3 regions of the Paenibacillus sp. FSL R5-0766 genome follow, and region 3 is predicted to be linked to each of the others. Evidence: riboswitches for the same ligand, from Rfam matches in the RefSeq annotation. Region 3 holds a riboswitch; each other region holds the start of a gene.
The links. A riboswitch is a leader RNA that binds a small molecule or an ion and turns the genes downstream of it on or off. The one in region 3 is predicted to bind thiamine pyrophosphate.

Region 1: it holds a riboswitch for thiamine pyrophosphate, as region 3 does, so the genes downstream of both, MKY66_RS17635 (thiamine phosphate synthase) here and tenA (thiaminase II) in region 3, are expected to answer to the same signal.
Region 2: it holds a riboswitch for thiamine pyrophosphate, as region 3 does, so the genes downstream of both, MKY66_RS02330 (ABC transporter substrate-binding protein) here and tenA (thiaminase II) in region 3, are expected to answer to the same signal.

What each region holds. Positions count from the first base shown of each region.
Region 1 is NZ_CP150227.1:4,109,769-4,114,745, reverse strand. It holds gene MKY66_RS17645 (hypothetical protein) at 1-329, shown strand, start outside; gene MKY66_RS17640 (ABC-F family ATP-binding cassette domain-containing protein) at 468-2,018, shown strand; TPP riboswitch at 2,094-2,203, shown strand; gene MKY66_RS17635 (thiamine phosphate synthase) at 2,395-3,090, shown strand; gene thiO (glycine oxidase ThiO) at 3,108-4,280, shown strand; gene thiS (sulfur carrier protein ThiS) at 4,277-4,480, shown strand; gene MKY66_RS17620 (thiazole synthase) at 4,483-4,977, shown strand, end outside.
Region 2 is NZ_CP150227.1:494,417-499,393, forward strand. It holds gene MKY66_RS02315 (ABC transporter ATP-binding protein) at 1-44, opposite strand, end outside; gene MKY66_RS02320 (ABC transporter permease) at 82-840, opposite strand; gene MKY66_RS02325 (MTH1187 family thiamine-binding protein) at 840-1,130, opposite strand; gene MKY66_RS02330 (ABC transporter substrate-binding protein) at 1,347-2,387, opposite strand; TPP riboswitch at 2,609-2,721, opposite strand; gene MKY66_RS02335 (phospholipase D family protein) at 3,261-4,550, shown strand; gene MKY66_RS02340 (hypothetical protein) at 4,754-4,977, shown strand, end outside.
Region 3 is NZ_CP150227.1:3,666,107-3,671,083, reverse strand. It holds gene MKY66_RS15820 (spore coat protein) at 1-160, shown strand, start outside; gene MKY66_RS15815 (zinc-dependent alcohol dehydrogenase) at 157-1,293, shown strand; gene MKY66_RS15810 (hypothetical protein) at 1,325-1,525, shown strand; gene MKY66_RS15805 (spore coat protein) at 1,537-1,833, shown strand; gene tenA (thiaminase II) at 2,020-2,706, opposite strand; TPP riboswitch at 2,820-2,917, opposite strand; gene MKY66_RS15795 (endo-1,4-beta-xylanase) at 3,124-4,977, opposite strand, start outside.

The DNA.
Region 1 (4,977 bases), 440 kb from region 3:
ATGAGTTTGCCAGAAAGAACGGTATTTCCTATACTTTTACGATGCCCCTGATTGCGCAGGAAGAATGGTACAACTCCATTAACGATATAGGGATTATGGCCTTTATCCAAGGTATAGGTGTGGGTGACCAGAAGATCAACAATTATGCGATCGGTGGAGGCAGACTTGTGAAGAAAACGGCCATCGTAGGTGGGGTAGATCCTTTAACGGGTATCAGGTACTATTACCCCTCCACATGTGGTAATGGTTACCGTGCTGAAGAGGTGTTCACAGACGCAAGACAAGCAGCTGCACAAGGCTATTTCGAATATAAATGCTCTAATCGTTAGGTTAGCCTGTATGACAAAATCATGTAAGAGGTTCCTGAACTGTTTACATTACTTTCAGAAAAGACTGGACCTGTGCTAGAATAGGGTTTCGGAACAATAACAAAAGTAATGTCTAATAGATAGGAGCAACCTCATCTTATGAGTTTATTGTCAGTAGAGAACGTAAGTCACAATTTTGGAGATCGCACGTTATTTAAAAATGTATCGTTTCGTTTACTTGCCGGAGAGCGCGTAGGACTTGTTGGTGCCAATGGTGTGGGTAAATCCACATTAATGAACATCCTTACCGGTAAATTGCTTAAAGATAGTGGAAAAGTGGAATGGACACCTAAGGTCCGTTATGGATATCTGGATCAGCACACGAAGCTTACCCCAGGCAAAACCATTCGTGACGTGCTTAAGGATGCATTCCTTCCGTTGCTTGAATTGGAAAAAGAAATGATGAATATTACGGACCAGATGGCAGATGCAGATCCAGATAAGCTGGAGCAGTTGCTGGAAGAGATGGGCGATATTCAGGAACAACTGGAACAGGGCGACTTTTATCTGATTGACGTAAAAGTGGAAGAGATGGCCAATGGTCTTGGTTTATCCGCAATTGGTCTGGATCGAGATGTCGCAGCTCTAAGTGGTGGACAACGTACCAAGGTGCTTCTTGCCAAGCTTCTGCTTGAGAAACCTACAGCTCTTTTACTGGATGAGCCGACCAACTATCTGGATGTAGAGCACATTGAATGGCTGTCACGTTACCTGAAGGACTACCCACACGCGTTTCTCTTAATCTCCCATGACACGGAATTCATGAATGAAGTCGTAAATGTCATTTATCATTTGGAATTTGCCAAATTAACGAGATATGCAGCGAACTATAACAAGTTCCTCGAGATGGCTGATATGAATAAAGCCCAGCATATTGATGCATACGAGAAGCAGCAAGAGTACATCAAGAAACAGGAAGATTTCATTCAGCGTAACAAGGCACGTGCTTCAACTTCAGGTCGAGCGAAGAGCCGGGAGAAACAGCTGGACAGAATTGAACGTATTGATCGTCCAGATGAAGCAGCTAAACCAACGTTCAAATTCAAGGATGCCCGTGCGAGCAGCAAAACGGTCTTTGAGGGCATTGATTTTGAAATTGGATATACGTATCCTTTGCTGCCTAAGATGACAATGACAATCGAACGTAGTGAGAAAATTGCTATCGTAGGTTGTAATGGTGTGGGTAAATCGACACTGCTGAAAACTATCCTGGGCAAAATATCTCCACTTAGTGGAAAGACCTTTTTGGGAGATTATCTCGAAACGGCCTATTTTGAGCAGGAAGTTCGTGCTGGAAATATCACGCCGATTGAGGATGTCTGGAATGAGTTTTCACATTTGACCCAGAATGAGGTCCGAGGACATCTCGCTCGCTGTGGGTTGAAAAATGAGCACATTACCCGTCCGCTTAACATGCTGAGTGGTGGAGAGCAAGCCAAGGTTCGTTTATGCAAACTCTTGATGCGTGAAAGCAACTGGATTCTATTCGATGAGCCGACAAACCATCTGGATGTCACAGCTAAAGCGGAGTTGCAGCGTGCTTTGCAAGAATTCAAGGGAACGGTGTTACTGGTATCTCATGAACCTGATTTCTACGAGGGTTGGGTCACCAAAACATGGAATGTCGAAGAATGGTCTGAGAAAAACTAGACGATTCAAGACAATGTTTAACAGAAATGACGGTGACAAAAAAATCCGTCTATGGTAACATAGGCTACAACTTCATATGAACACTAGGGGGGCCGCACGATGCGGCTGAGATGGAAGAATGCGATTCCGGACCCTTTGCACCTGATCTGGATCATACCAGCGTAGGGAAGTGGCGAGCGCGTTTCAGTGAATGACGTGAGCAAACGGCAATTCGAAGGATTCAACCGTCTGTTTAACGAATTGAAACATGCAGTTGCGTGTATAACGTTAAGGCTATAGAGTCTATAGCTTTATTGCACGAAATGAACTGTATGTATCAGTCAGTCATCTGGTCCTATAATTAATACGCAGCCACTCCCCTACGGGAGTGGCTTTTTTGTGTTTTCATAGCATTCATGTCTGGAAGGAGATGAACAGTACGGTATTTTCTCATGAACATGTACACGGATCATTTGAACTGCATGTTGTATCTACGGGTGCAGGGGATCAAGCATCTTTTGTAAAAGCTGCAAAGAACGTGTGGCCTTGGGTGGACTATATTCACATACGAGAGAAACAACTCTCGTGGCAACAAAAGATCGCTTGGGCTGAAAGTCTGCGTGGTGTTGGCGTTCCATCTTGTCGTATCGTTATCAATGGTTCAGAGCTGCCTTCACAGAATGACATCCATGGCGGTGTACATTGGGGGCAAGATGCAATACGTAACTATAACCCTGCAGCTATAAGCAATGTGCAGCGACTTCGTCTGGGTGTATCTGTTCATTCAATCGATGAGGCAAAAATCGCTGAAGAACGGGGAGTCGATTACCTTTTCTTCGGGCATGTCTACTCAACCAACAGTAAGCCTGATCTTGAACCAAGAGGATTATATGCTCTGGCTGAAGTGTGCTCTGGTGTCTCCATTCCTGTCATGGCGATTGGGGGTATCGAACCGGGAAACATTCACTCTATTCACTCTGCAGGCGCACAGGGAGTCGCTGTGATCTCGAATGTATGGGCGAGCGATTCCCCGGATCGGGCGGCTGCATTATTAAGGCAGGCTATCGTTGGTACAGAAAGTTTGAGCCGCTGAATCAAGGAGATGAGCTGATGAAGAAGATCATTACTGATAGACCGGATAAGGTTCATGCCGAAACCATTATTGTAGGTGGAGGCGTCGTTGGTTGTGCCATTGCTTATGAGCTTGCCTCTCGTGGACAAGATGTACTGTTGGTAGAGCGTTCAGCAATCGCGGGAGGAACTTCGTGCGCCGCGGCTGGAATGCTGGCAGCAGACAGTGAAGATTTTGCTCATCCTTTGATGGCTAAGCTTGCCAGGCAGAGTAGACAGTTACTTACCGAGCAACAGGTGCTGATGGCTACACTCAGTGAGGTAGAGACTGGTCTGCAACGCCAAGGATTCCTAACTCCTTTTCGTTCATACAGTGAATTAAGTAGTTATAAGGACAATCGGAAGTCTGCGTTGTCTACTTCTGCTGATGAGGTGTGGTGGGATCGTTCCGTTGTGCAGCAGGAGGCATCATGGCTTAACAGAGATACGTATGGAGCCTATTACAGACCTTACGAGAGTGAAATTCTCCCAGTCCACCTAACGAAGGCATACGCCGAATCCGCTCAAGCAATGGGAGCACGGGTAATGGAGGACATACAGGATATACGTGTGCAAGCAAACGAACACGGTGTGCAGGGAATCACCACATCGATCGGTGAGATGAGATGCAAACATGTCATTATAGCGGCTGGATTACAGAGTGAAGAGTTGATGAGACATGTGAATCTGAGCTTGCCTGTGTGGTCGGTAAAAGGTGAAATAGCCGCCGTTCAGTTCTCAGATGAACATGCAGGGTACAGACCTGATAGAACGGTGTATGCAGAGGATATCTATATAGTTCCCAAAGCCAATGGAGAAGTTTGGCTCGGGGCAACCAGTCTGCCAGGCAGAACGGATCTGAACGTTTCTGTACAGGGTGTTCAGAAGCTATTAACTGCGGCTACCCACTGGGTGCCTGGGATGAAAGAAGCACAATTTTTGCGGGCGTGGGCAGGCGTAAGGCCGGCAACTCCGGATGGTCTGCCTTATATAGGTGCTTGCGAAAGTGTTCCTGGGCTGTTTGCCGCCTTTGGACATTACCGTAACGGTATTTTGCTCAGTGCGATAACAGGCAGACTAATCGCTGAATTGCTCGTGGGCAAAAGCTCAGAAGAGCTCGGAATTGAGGCGCTGAGCCCTGAGCGATTGAACAGAAAGGGAGTGGTGCAGTGAATATCATCGTTAATGGTCAACGGATGGAGATTGAAGACAGATTGAATCGTGTGGATAAACTGCTTCAATCTTTTGATCTGCAAGTCAAGACTGTAGTTGTAGAGCTGAATAAGCATATTTTAACCCGCGAGTACCATGAAACGACGGCATTAAGAGAAGGCGATCGAATTGAGATTGTACATTTTGTAGGAGGCGGTTGATGATGTTGAACATTGGTAAATATACGTTTGAGTCCAGATTGTTGCTCGGAACAGGCAAGTTTTCCGATCTGGAAGTGCAAAGTCAGGCTGTGGAAGCATCTGAAACGGAAGTTTTAACCTTTGCTGTTCGTCGTCTGAATCTGGAGGAACGTAATCAGAAGCATTTCCTGGATACGTTGGATCTGGATAAATACACACTTCTTCCGAATACGGCGGGGGCTTCCACTGCGGAAGAGGCGGTGCGGATTGCCGAGCTTGCGCGGGCTTCAGGACTTTGTGATATGATAAAAGTCGAAGTCATCGGAGATGGAAACACGTTACTCCCAGATCCGATTGAAACGTACAAGGCTTGCGAAATTTTGCTTGAAAAGGGCTTCACGGTATTGCCTTATATTTCAGATGATGTCATTCTGGCCAAAAGGCTGCAATTGCTTGGCGTACATGCTGTAATGCCTGGCGCTTCTCCCATCGGAGCTGGCAGAGGCATCATCAATCCC
Region 2 (4,977 bases), 3.2 Mb from region 3:
GCTCCTCGTTCAGGCTGGTCGTGTTCGTCCTGTTGCCAATTCATATGGTCATCACTTCCTAATATACAGATTACTTCTTTACTATCGCTTCTGTGGCCGCCAGCGCACGAGAAGCTTCTCCAGCAGGGCAATGAACAGGAAGAGCAGCAAGCTGAGCGCGACAATAATCATAATCGCCACGAATAAACGATCGGTGCGATAAGCTGACTTTTGCAGCATCATATAATAACCAATACCCTTGTCTGCGCCAATCCATTCGGCGATGATGGCTCCCATCACACTATAGGTAGCGGCGATTTTGACACCGGAGAACACGGATGGCAACGCATGGGGGAGCTCCAGCTTCCAGAAGATATGATGACGTTTCGCACCAGCCATGCGCATATAGTTCATCATGGCCGCGTCAGTACGGGTCAAGCCGTCCATAGCCGCCACCGCAACGGGGAAGAAACAGACCAGGATGATCGTAATCAGCTTGGGCAGCAGCCCGAATCCGAACCAGATTAACAGGAGCGGTGCGAGCGCGATGGTCGGGATATTTTGACTAAGAATAAGTAAAGGATACAGGGCTGACTTGAGAAAAGGGACCAAATGCAGCACCATCGCAATCAGCAATCCGACCGCCGTGCCAGCCGCGAATCCGATCAGCGTTAACTGAATGGTTGCGGAGGCGTGCATGCCAAGTCGCTCGGCCTGAGTTGCCGCTTCGCGGGCGATGTCGGACGGTGCAGGCAGCATCCATTTCTCAATATGGAAGAGGGAGACGGCTCCCTGCCATATCGCTATAAAGAGAATAACCGCCACAATGGGCGGCCATACACTTTTGAAATAGGCATGCATTAGCGATACTTCTCCGTCAGGGTATCCATGCTGAAGCCAGTAGGGCTATGGGCAATTTTGATCTGGGAGATGATGCTTGGGCTGCCAGCCTCCACAAGTACCTCGTGCATTTTACGGACAACCTCCAGCAGTTCCTCCAGTTCCCCCTCGATCGTGGTGTCGAGTGCGTTCACCTGATATTTCAGGCCGGATTGCTGAATAACTTCAATGGCGCGATCTACGTAAGGATAAGAGTTCTCGCCATTTGGCGTTTTCGGGATAACCTGAATGCTAAGTAATGTGCTTGCCATGAGAGATCACGGCTCCTTTCGTGATAAATTGCATGAATTGAACCAGGTTTACACTTATCACTCCGATTGCAGTACCCTCTTCCGATCACTGTTATCCCCGGATTTCTTTAATGAATTCTAATGGAGGAAATCCGGGGATAAAGGTGAGCGCTTCGCTTCTTCAGATGGGTTCTGCACTCTTCGTTCTTGTGTAAAAAAGTTAAACTTAAGCAATTTTTATTGGGGTAAAAACGCGTTCGTATATGCCTTGCTCACATCGATCTGTTCATCCAGCAGTTTTTTGCTAAACATCCAGTCAGTGTAGTTTTGCCACACTTCCTGTTTTTGTTCTCCCCAGCGCGGGGCGTCATCTGTGTACTTTGGACTAAGCCATTTCTGGCTTGCCAGTACCAATTCCTTATCCAGATCCGGTACGGCCTTGATCAGAATGTTTGCTGCGTCTTCGGGATGATCAATTGCGTATTGATACCCTTCGGAGGTGGCTTTCAGGAATGCTTTCACCAACTCGGGGTCGTTTTGGATCGTCTGCTCGTTGGTTACGAGGACAGGCGTGTAGTAATCCAATGCATCTGAATAATCCTTCACATATAACATGTCGATTGGTTCCCCGCGCAGTTCGGCTTCAATACCCGTCCAGGCGTAGAAAATCCACGCAAAATCAATATCCCGTTTCACTGCGGTGAAAAAGTCAGCGTCACCCATGTTAATATTTTTCACTTTCGATACATCAGCTCCGTCGCCTTCCATAATGGATTGCATCACGGCTTCTTCCACAGGGGAACCCCAACCGCCATAGGTTTTACCTTCAAAGTCTTTCGGTGACTTGATATTCCGATCCGCCGGAGCAGCGAAACCAGATGTATTATGCTGAATAACTGCTGCGATGGAGACCAATGGAACACCCTGTGTGCGGGCTTGAGTTACACTCTCCTGATAACTTACGCCAAAAGGCACTTCATTGGAGGCAACCATCGTATCTGCGCCACCGGCACCTGGTTGTACAATCTCCACGTTCAAGCCTTCGGCCTTGTAAAAACCTTGATCTACAGCCGCATACAGGCCGGTATGATTCGTATTTGGTGTCCAGTCGAGCACCACTTTAATATCTTTCAGGGCGGCAGTGTCACCTTCGTTGCTGCTTTCCGTATTTGTGTTGCCGTTCTGCCCAGCTGGGGCAGCTTCTTTGCCACCACATGCGGCTACAGTCACCATAAGCACGCATAAGAGCAACAATCCCATCGTTTTACGCCATTTCATCTGTGGTTCTCTCCTTCGGTATGTCCGGCCGATTGGCCCGGGGTACTCCTTGGCTTCATATCCAATCATCTTGCATAAATCGACAGATTTATACCAGTTGAGATCTGGATAACGTCACTTTTTTTAGCTCTCTGGCTATATAAAAGAACATTAAAAAAGCGTCCCGTATTCCGGGACGCGTGCAGGCGTTAGAGAGGTGGCGTTCAGCCATAGGGCTGTGCCATTTCGATATACTCCGATTCCTACGCTGGCATAATCCAGATCAGGTCTAAGGGTTAGTATCTTGGTGGGATACACTCTCAGCCGGCCAATTCCGACTCCCCTGGGAAACTATGAAGTTACGGGCATTACTAGGTGTAATTATAGGCCAGCAGGTGGAACGTGTCCAGTCAGGAACTGGATGGGGACACGTATGAAATTATCAAACAGGCCGTTATACATATGTATATCAGCCTGTTTAGATGTGTTATTTTCAATAATTATCGTGGCGAATCATATAAGGAAATCTGGCTGATTGCAAAAGCATCGAGTGGGCCATAGCCTCAGTGCTGAGGATCTGGAAGGTTTCCAACAAAAACTTGGATCAAATCCGATGTTTGATATCTCATCGCATCAGGGCTGCTTTCCCTATTTCAGTGATCAGCTTTTGATCGTTTGACCTTGACCGGAGACGCTTGCTTCATTTAAACAACATAATTTAGATACAAAAGGAGATAGTACTGCTATATAAATAATTATTTTTTACATATGGGGGCGTACTGAATGATCCTTAAAACCATATTCGCAATTATTCTGTCCTATTGTGTCTACGTTTTTTTCACAGCTTACCTTTTATTTTTGGTTCCGTCTCCATCTACTATTGAAAATACGGATATGCAAAAATTGTTAACAGCAGGAAGTACGACAGATCGCGTACTGCTCTTGGAGGACGGCTTTCAATCCGGTCAGGTGAGAATCCAGACCATTCGAGAGGCGAAAACAAGCATCGACCTGGCTTATTACTCCATCCAAAAAGGAAAAACATCTCAACTCTTTTTTGCTGCTTTATTCGATGCGGCTGATCGGGGTGTTCATGTTCGAATCATTTTAGACGGGATTTTTCACAACATGCGCGGAGAATTGCGTGATATTCCAGATGCCATTGCAGCTCACCCCAATGTGGAGTTAAGGTATTATGAACCACTCAACATAGTTATGCCATGGACATGGCATAACCGTCTGCATGACAAGATCTTTCTTGTCGACAACACATATGGCATCATTGGCGGCCAAAATATTGGTGATAGATACATGGCATTGCAACCCAAAAAAGACTATGTATTCGATCGGGATGTCCTTGTTTACAATCCAAACCATAATAAAAACAGCACGGTTGTTGAAATGAAAAAATATATAGATCGGTTATGGGAACATCCATTCACCAAACCAGAAAAACATGCCAAACGTCAGCATCATACAAAGGGGTTACAAGAGCTGGATCAGCTGGCTGAGTTATATAAAAAAGCTCAGGCTGAGAGCGATCCTTTTGTTAAAGTGTTGCCGAAGGAATGGGCTCAAGGGGCTCTTCGTTCCGACCACGTCGCTTTCATTCACAATCCAATCCAGAGGCTGTATAAAGACCCGACCATGTGGAGAGCATTTGTTCATTTCGCCAATCAAGCAAAGTCGAAAGTGTACCTTCAGACGCCATATGCCATTCCTACCAAGAAAATGAAGAAAGCCGTACATCTGTCGATGAATCCAAAAGCAGAATGGGTCATGTTAACCAATTCAATCCAGCAGACCCCTAACCCTTTGGCTTTCGCGGGATACTTAAGCTCTAAGAAACGGTTGCTTGATACCAATCTGGCCATTTATGAATACCAAGGCCCTTATTCCATACACGGCAAATCATTTGTCATGGATGATTACCTCAGCATGGTTGGTTCGTATAACCTTGATCCCAGATCCGCCTTTCTAAATACCGAATCTGCTGTGGTCATTTCTGGTTCTGCATTCGCCAACGAACTAACAGAAGCTATGGATATCAAACGTACACTTAGTACACGTGTGAATAAAGGTGAGCAACTAGCAGAATCTACGAATCAGAAAGGCTCTGTTTTCAAACGAATGGCAATCACAGCTTTATCCAAACTGTCTTTTCTCTGGAGATTTCTGTTGTAGGAAAGAACCAGCTATTAGATATAGCTACTTCCATAAATTTTAATTTGGAAAAATCAGATTTGTTCACAGAATGTTCACTTATGTGGAGGGTTTCCTCATCTCTATAATTACGAAGGTAAACAGAGAGGATGAGAGAATTGCCAACAAGCAAGAAGGAACAAATTATTTTCGGATTAATGATGTGTACAGGAATGGTTGTCGTCATGATGACATTCAATTTATGGCATAGTGGGTTACTCGGTAAGATGTCCCCGCTTGAGATACTGCTTCAATTCATATTATGTTTTGTCATCGCGTTTGTGGTAGAGTCCTTCATTGTCGGACCTATAGCGAGAAAGATTGCTTTTTCCTTACCCTTTGACAAGTCCAACAAAATTCTGGGTGTACTCGCCATGTCATTTTTTATGGTGATTGGCATGGTTCTGAT
Region 3 (4,977 bases):
GTTTCATCCTTATGAGCTGAACGAACAGTACCAACTCGATCAGCTTTCGGCGAAAAATACGGTGATGATCGGGCAGATGAATCTGTTCCCGGGGGATACGTCACGTAAAGGGATGTTTGATCGGACCCCAGATGAGCATATTGGAGGACATAAAGCATGAAGGCGGTAACGTATCAAGGGGTTAAAAATGTCGTGGTCAAAGAGGTGCCGGATGCGAAGATTGTGAAACCGGACGATATGATCGTAAAGATCACCAGTACCGCCATTTGCGGTTCTGACCTTCATCTGATTCACGGGATGATCCCTAACCTTCAGGAAAACTATGTCATCGGACATGAGCCGATGGGGATCGTAGAAGAAGTGGGCCCTGGCGTGACCAAGGTAAAAAAAGGCGACCGCGTAATCATCCCGTTTAACATCGCATGCGGAGAATGCTTTTTTTGCAAAAATCAGCTGGAAAGCCAATGTGACAATTCCAACGAGCACGGGGATATGGGCGCATATTTCGGCTACTCCGGAACGACCGGCGGATATCCCGGTGGGCAAGCCGAGTATTTACGGGTCCCATTTGCCAATTTTACCCATTTTAAAATCCCTGAAAACTGCGAACAACCGGACGAAAAGCTAAGCTTGATCGCCGATGCCATGACGACGGCATTCTGGAGCGTAGATAACGCCGGCGTTAAGAATGGAGATACGGTCATCGTGCTCGGCTGCGGCCCGGTCGGACTCCTGGCCCAGAAGTTCTGCTGGCTGAAAGGAGCTAAGCGGGTCATAGCCGTCGACTATGTCGATTATCGCTTAAAGCATGCAAAGCGAACAAACAATGTGGAAATAGTAAACTTCGAACAGGATAAGAATATTGGGAACACTCTCAAGGAAATGACCAAAGGCGGCGCCGATGTTGTCATTGATGCGGTAGGAATGGACGGCAAGATGAGCGATCTTGAATTTCTAGCCAGCGGTATGAAACTGCAAGGCGGCACCATGAGCGCATTTATCATTGCATCTCAGGCTGTTCGCAAAGGTGGCACCATTCAAGTCACTGGGGTATACGGCGGACGTTATAACGGATTCCCGCTCGGTGATATCATGCAGCGAAACGTGAATATCCGTTCCGGACAAGCTCCGGTCATTCACTACATGCCATACATGTACGAGTTGGTTACGTCTGGCAAAGTGGACCCTGGCGACATTGTTACGCACGTCATTCCGCTCAGCGAGGCCAAACGGGGCTATGAAGTGTTCGATACAAAAACGGACGATTGCATTAAAGTCATCTTAAAGCCTTAAATATGAATAGATACATGGGAGGACAATCTGAATGGATTCCACATACGCTTTGCATGAGATGCTCGAGGTACATGAAATAGCTGCGTTCAAGACGGTTTGTATGACTAAATCCAAGACCATGCAAGCTCTGGTAACCGACCCGGAGCTCAAGCAAATTTTGCAACAAGATGCGATCTTATCACAACAGCAGCTTCAGGAGCTCGGTGGAGTGCTGTCTAAAGCGACTGTATAGGAGATAAAAAAATGAACCCAATATTAGAACACATGACTGGTCTTAATACGCTGACCGATGACGTGATCGCAATGGATTTTTTGATGAACGCCAAGAGCGGTGTCAGAAACTACGCCATGGCTGTGACCGAATGTGCCACCCCCGAAATCAAACAAATTTTGATGAAACAGCTCGATGAAGCCATAGATTCTCATGAAAAGATATCAAATTACATGGTGCAGCATGGTTTATACCACCCTTACCATATTGCAGAGCAAATTCAGCTCGATCTGAAAAACATTCAGACTGCTATGAACATTCCGTCCTGACACCCTTTTTGATTTTAGCCAGAGACTTCAGAGAACAAAATGTCCCTGTGTCAAGAATTTCAACAATGAAAAAAGGCGGATACTATCCGCCCTTTTTTTGGCATCGTCACGAAACACGCTTATTGCAAGCGTTCCTTTACGTATTCTACTTATTTCTATCCTGAGACTGTTTATGGCCGCTGCTCTCTACTTTAATTGACTACAGTGAACATAAGGCTCCAGCCTCCATGACATCTCCCAAAAATCAAGCTCAAAGCGACTGCACATCACGAAAATATCTTCCATCCGTTGGTACGTGCCCTCGCTACAGCCTTCTAATAGCTTATCCGTTAACGTCACTAGGGATTGATTGTTGCTGTTGTATTCAGAGGAAGCATATCCTGTGATCCACTCTCCGTAAAAAGGATGATCAGCTGCGCCTGGCTTTTGGGCAAGGACTTGACCAATCTCCGCATAGCTCCATGAGCAGGCCAGAATGGATACAAGTACTTCTGCTATGCCACCCGCATGGGAAACAGAGAGCATATAGTTAGTATAGGCTGCATTTTTCAGTGCAGGTTTTACCTGGAAAACATGATCCTCTGTAATTCCTAATCTCTCCATATAAGAACGATGAATTTTCATTTCACCATTCAGGATGTTATCTACGTTTTTACTAAAAAACTGCATCAATTTGGGGTCGTGCGACTTGACAATACCTAGTGCAAATACACGGGCATAATCGTACAGGTACAAGTAGTCTTGCAGCAAATAATAACGAAATTGTTCAACCTGTAAAGAACCATCTCCGATCCCTTTAACAAAAGGATGCTCAAGACATTCCTTCCACACAGGCTGTGCTGCCTGATATAGTCTCTCTGAAATAGTCAACATGTGTTCCTCCAATTCATAATGTACGTATTTAAAAACAAAAAAACGAAACATCCATAGGATGTTTCGCAGACAAATACACTAAAACAAGGGGGTTCGCATGAGCTACCCAAGTACAGCGTTTCATCGTTGCATCCCTACGTTGGCATGATCCAAGTCAGGTAAGGTCGGTTTAACACCCTCTCAGCCGGTTAAGGCTCCCTCGCAAACGGTTGTATGTAGTTGATTACTTTCTTATTCCCATAAAAGAAAAAATAATATCCATTTAGTATATCAAGGGCTGTTAAATATAGTCAAGGCAGATTGTATCCTCCCTCATCACCTTCGGTGACGTATGTAAACGATGGAAACCATCGCAACAATGGTTGAGTTATAGCCACTGTTATGATGGTTTCTATTCTTGCAACTACTGCCGATGGTTTAATGCCCGAGTTTGTTCTTTCCGACAAAAGTGAGTATTCCGTACTGGGAAGTGTTTCTCCAGCTCTCATTGGTCGTATCATTCCATTTAGCTACGCTCTGCTTACCTCCGCCCTGGTTGTCGTTAATTTGAAGCTCGAAGCCGAGAACATTTCCTGTTTTGGGCGTCAATGATTGTAAATGAATTCTGGCTTCTACGAGATATCCTTTATTTGTTTTCTTCACAGCACTTACAAGGCGTCCAGGTGAGGCACCCCCTGCAAAGGTTCCTACATTGTCTGCACTGATTCTGAACTGGGCATCATCATATTGAAAATACGGTGTGCGCTGGTGATTCTCGTCCAGGAAAATCTCAACCGAATCCTGATCCCATGGGTTGATGCTGTCTGTAATGATGTTTGGATCAGTGACGTCGATCAGCAGGTATAGATACTCACCTGACCACATTGCGCGAGCCACTGCCTCTGCACCTTCGCTCTGGTTCAACCGTTTAACTTCAAATGGTGCAGCCTTATTCCATGATGTGTCTTTCTTCCCATCAATCTGAACAATCCCTTGTACAGCTTGTGCAGATTTGGGCATAGGGGCAAGCTGAATCACGCCGTATTTGCTTGTATCCTGTTCCTGAGATTGTGTTCGATCATTCCAGTACAGTGGATTATAAGGTTGTGTCCCACTTGTAGCGCCATCAGCCACACGAATATCCATGCCAACTTCATATTCTGAACCGACTTGGATACCACTCCATGGAATGGACAATTCAACCTGATATCCGGCTTTGGTCTCACGTACACGATATGAACGTTGCTCCGCACCCTCAACTTTGCCCGACCGCTTAATGATTACGTGTCGGTCATCTGCTTCATATGAAGTGGTCTTGCCATTATTGAGATCAACAAAGATATCTACTCTGTCATTCACATCTGCCTTCGCATCCTGAACATCCACGAGGATATACAGGTTACTATGATCCCATAAGGTGCGGAAACTGGCTGATCCCGAAGAGTCACCCTTCAGTGGAGTAGACACCGCTTTGTTCCAGAGCGGATCTTGTGACTGTTTTTTGATATCCGGTTTACCCGAAAGTGAGACGGCTCTCTGCGTCAACACAGGCAAACTGGATTCATCCACGAGTCCCCAGTATGCCTTTTTGGCCTTCAGGGCTGAATCAAACAGCATAGCCTGGTTGTTGTAAGACTTCTCATCTTGGAGTCCCCATAAGGTAACTGAAGAAATGTGGTCTTTGTGTTTTTTGTACAAATCCAACAGTTCCTTATATCGATACGCCTGCTTTACTGCAACTTCATCGGACATCTCTTCACCAAATGGAATTCCGCTATCCACATCCAGTTCCGTGATCTGAATATCCAATCCAAGTTCGGCGAACATGTTGATCGTTTTTTCAATTTCCTTGATGGGCGGGGATTCCAGGTTATAGTGGGATTGCAAACCCACACCATCGATGAGCCCTTTCTCTTTCAGTCGTTTGACCAACTGATACATATGCTCTCTTTTCTCAGGGATTTCCGTGAAGTATTCGTTGTAATATAATTTGGCATTCGGATCGGCTGCACGAGCGAATTCATAGGTTTTCTCAATGTAATCCGGACCGATTAGTTCATAAAAGGGACTTTTACGTAAACCGTTGGCATCACCATTGCTATCCGCAATCGCCTCGTTTACCACATCCCAGGCATAGATCTTACCTTTGTATCGGGTCATGACGGTTTCAACGTAATCCTGAATCCGGGCAAGTAGTAATTCTCGACTCGCAGGGTTACCCTGAGGATCCTTGAACATCCACTCTGCTGCATCAATGTGCCACAACAACGCATGTGCGCGTACGCCCATACC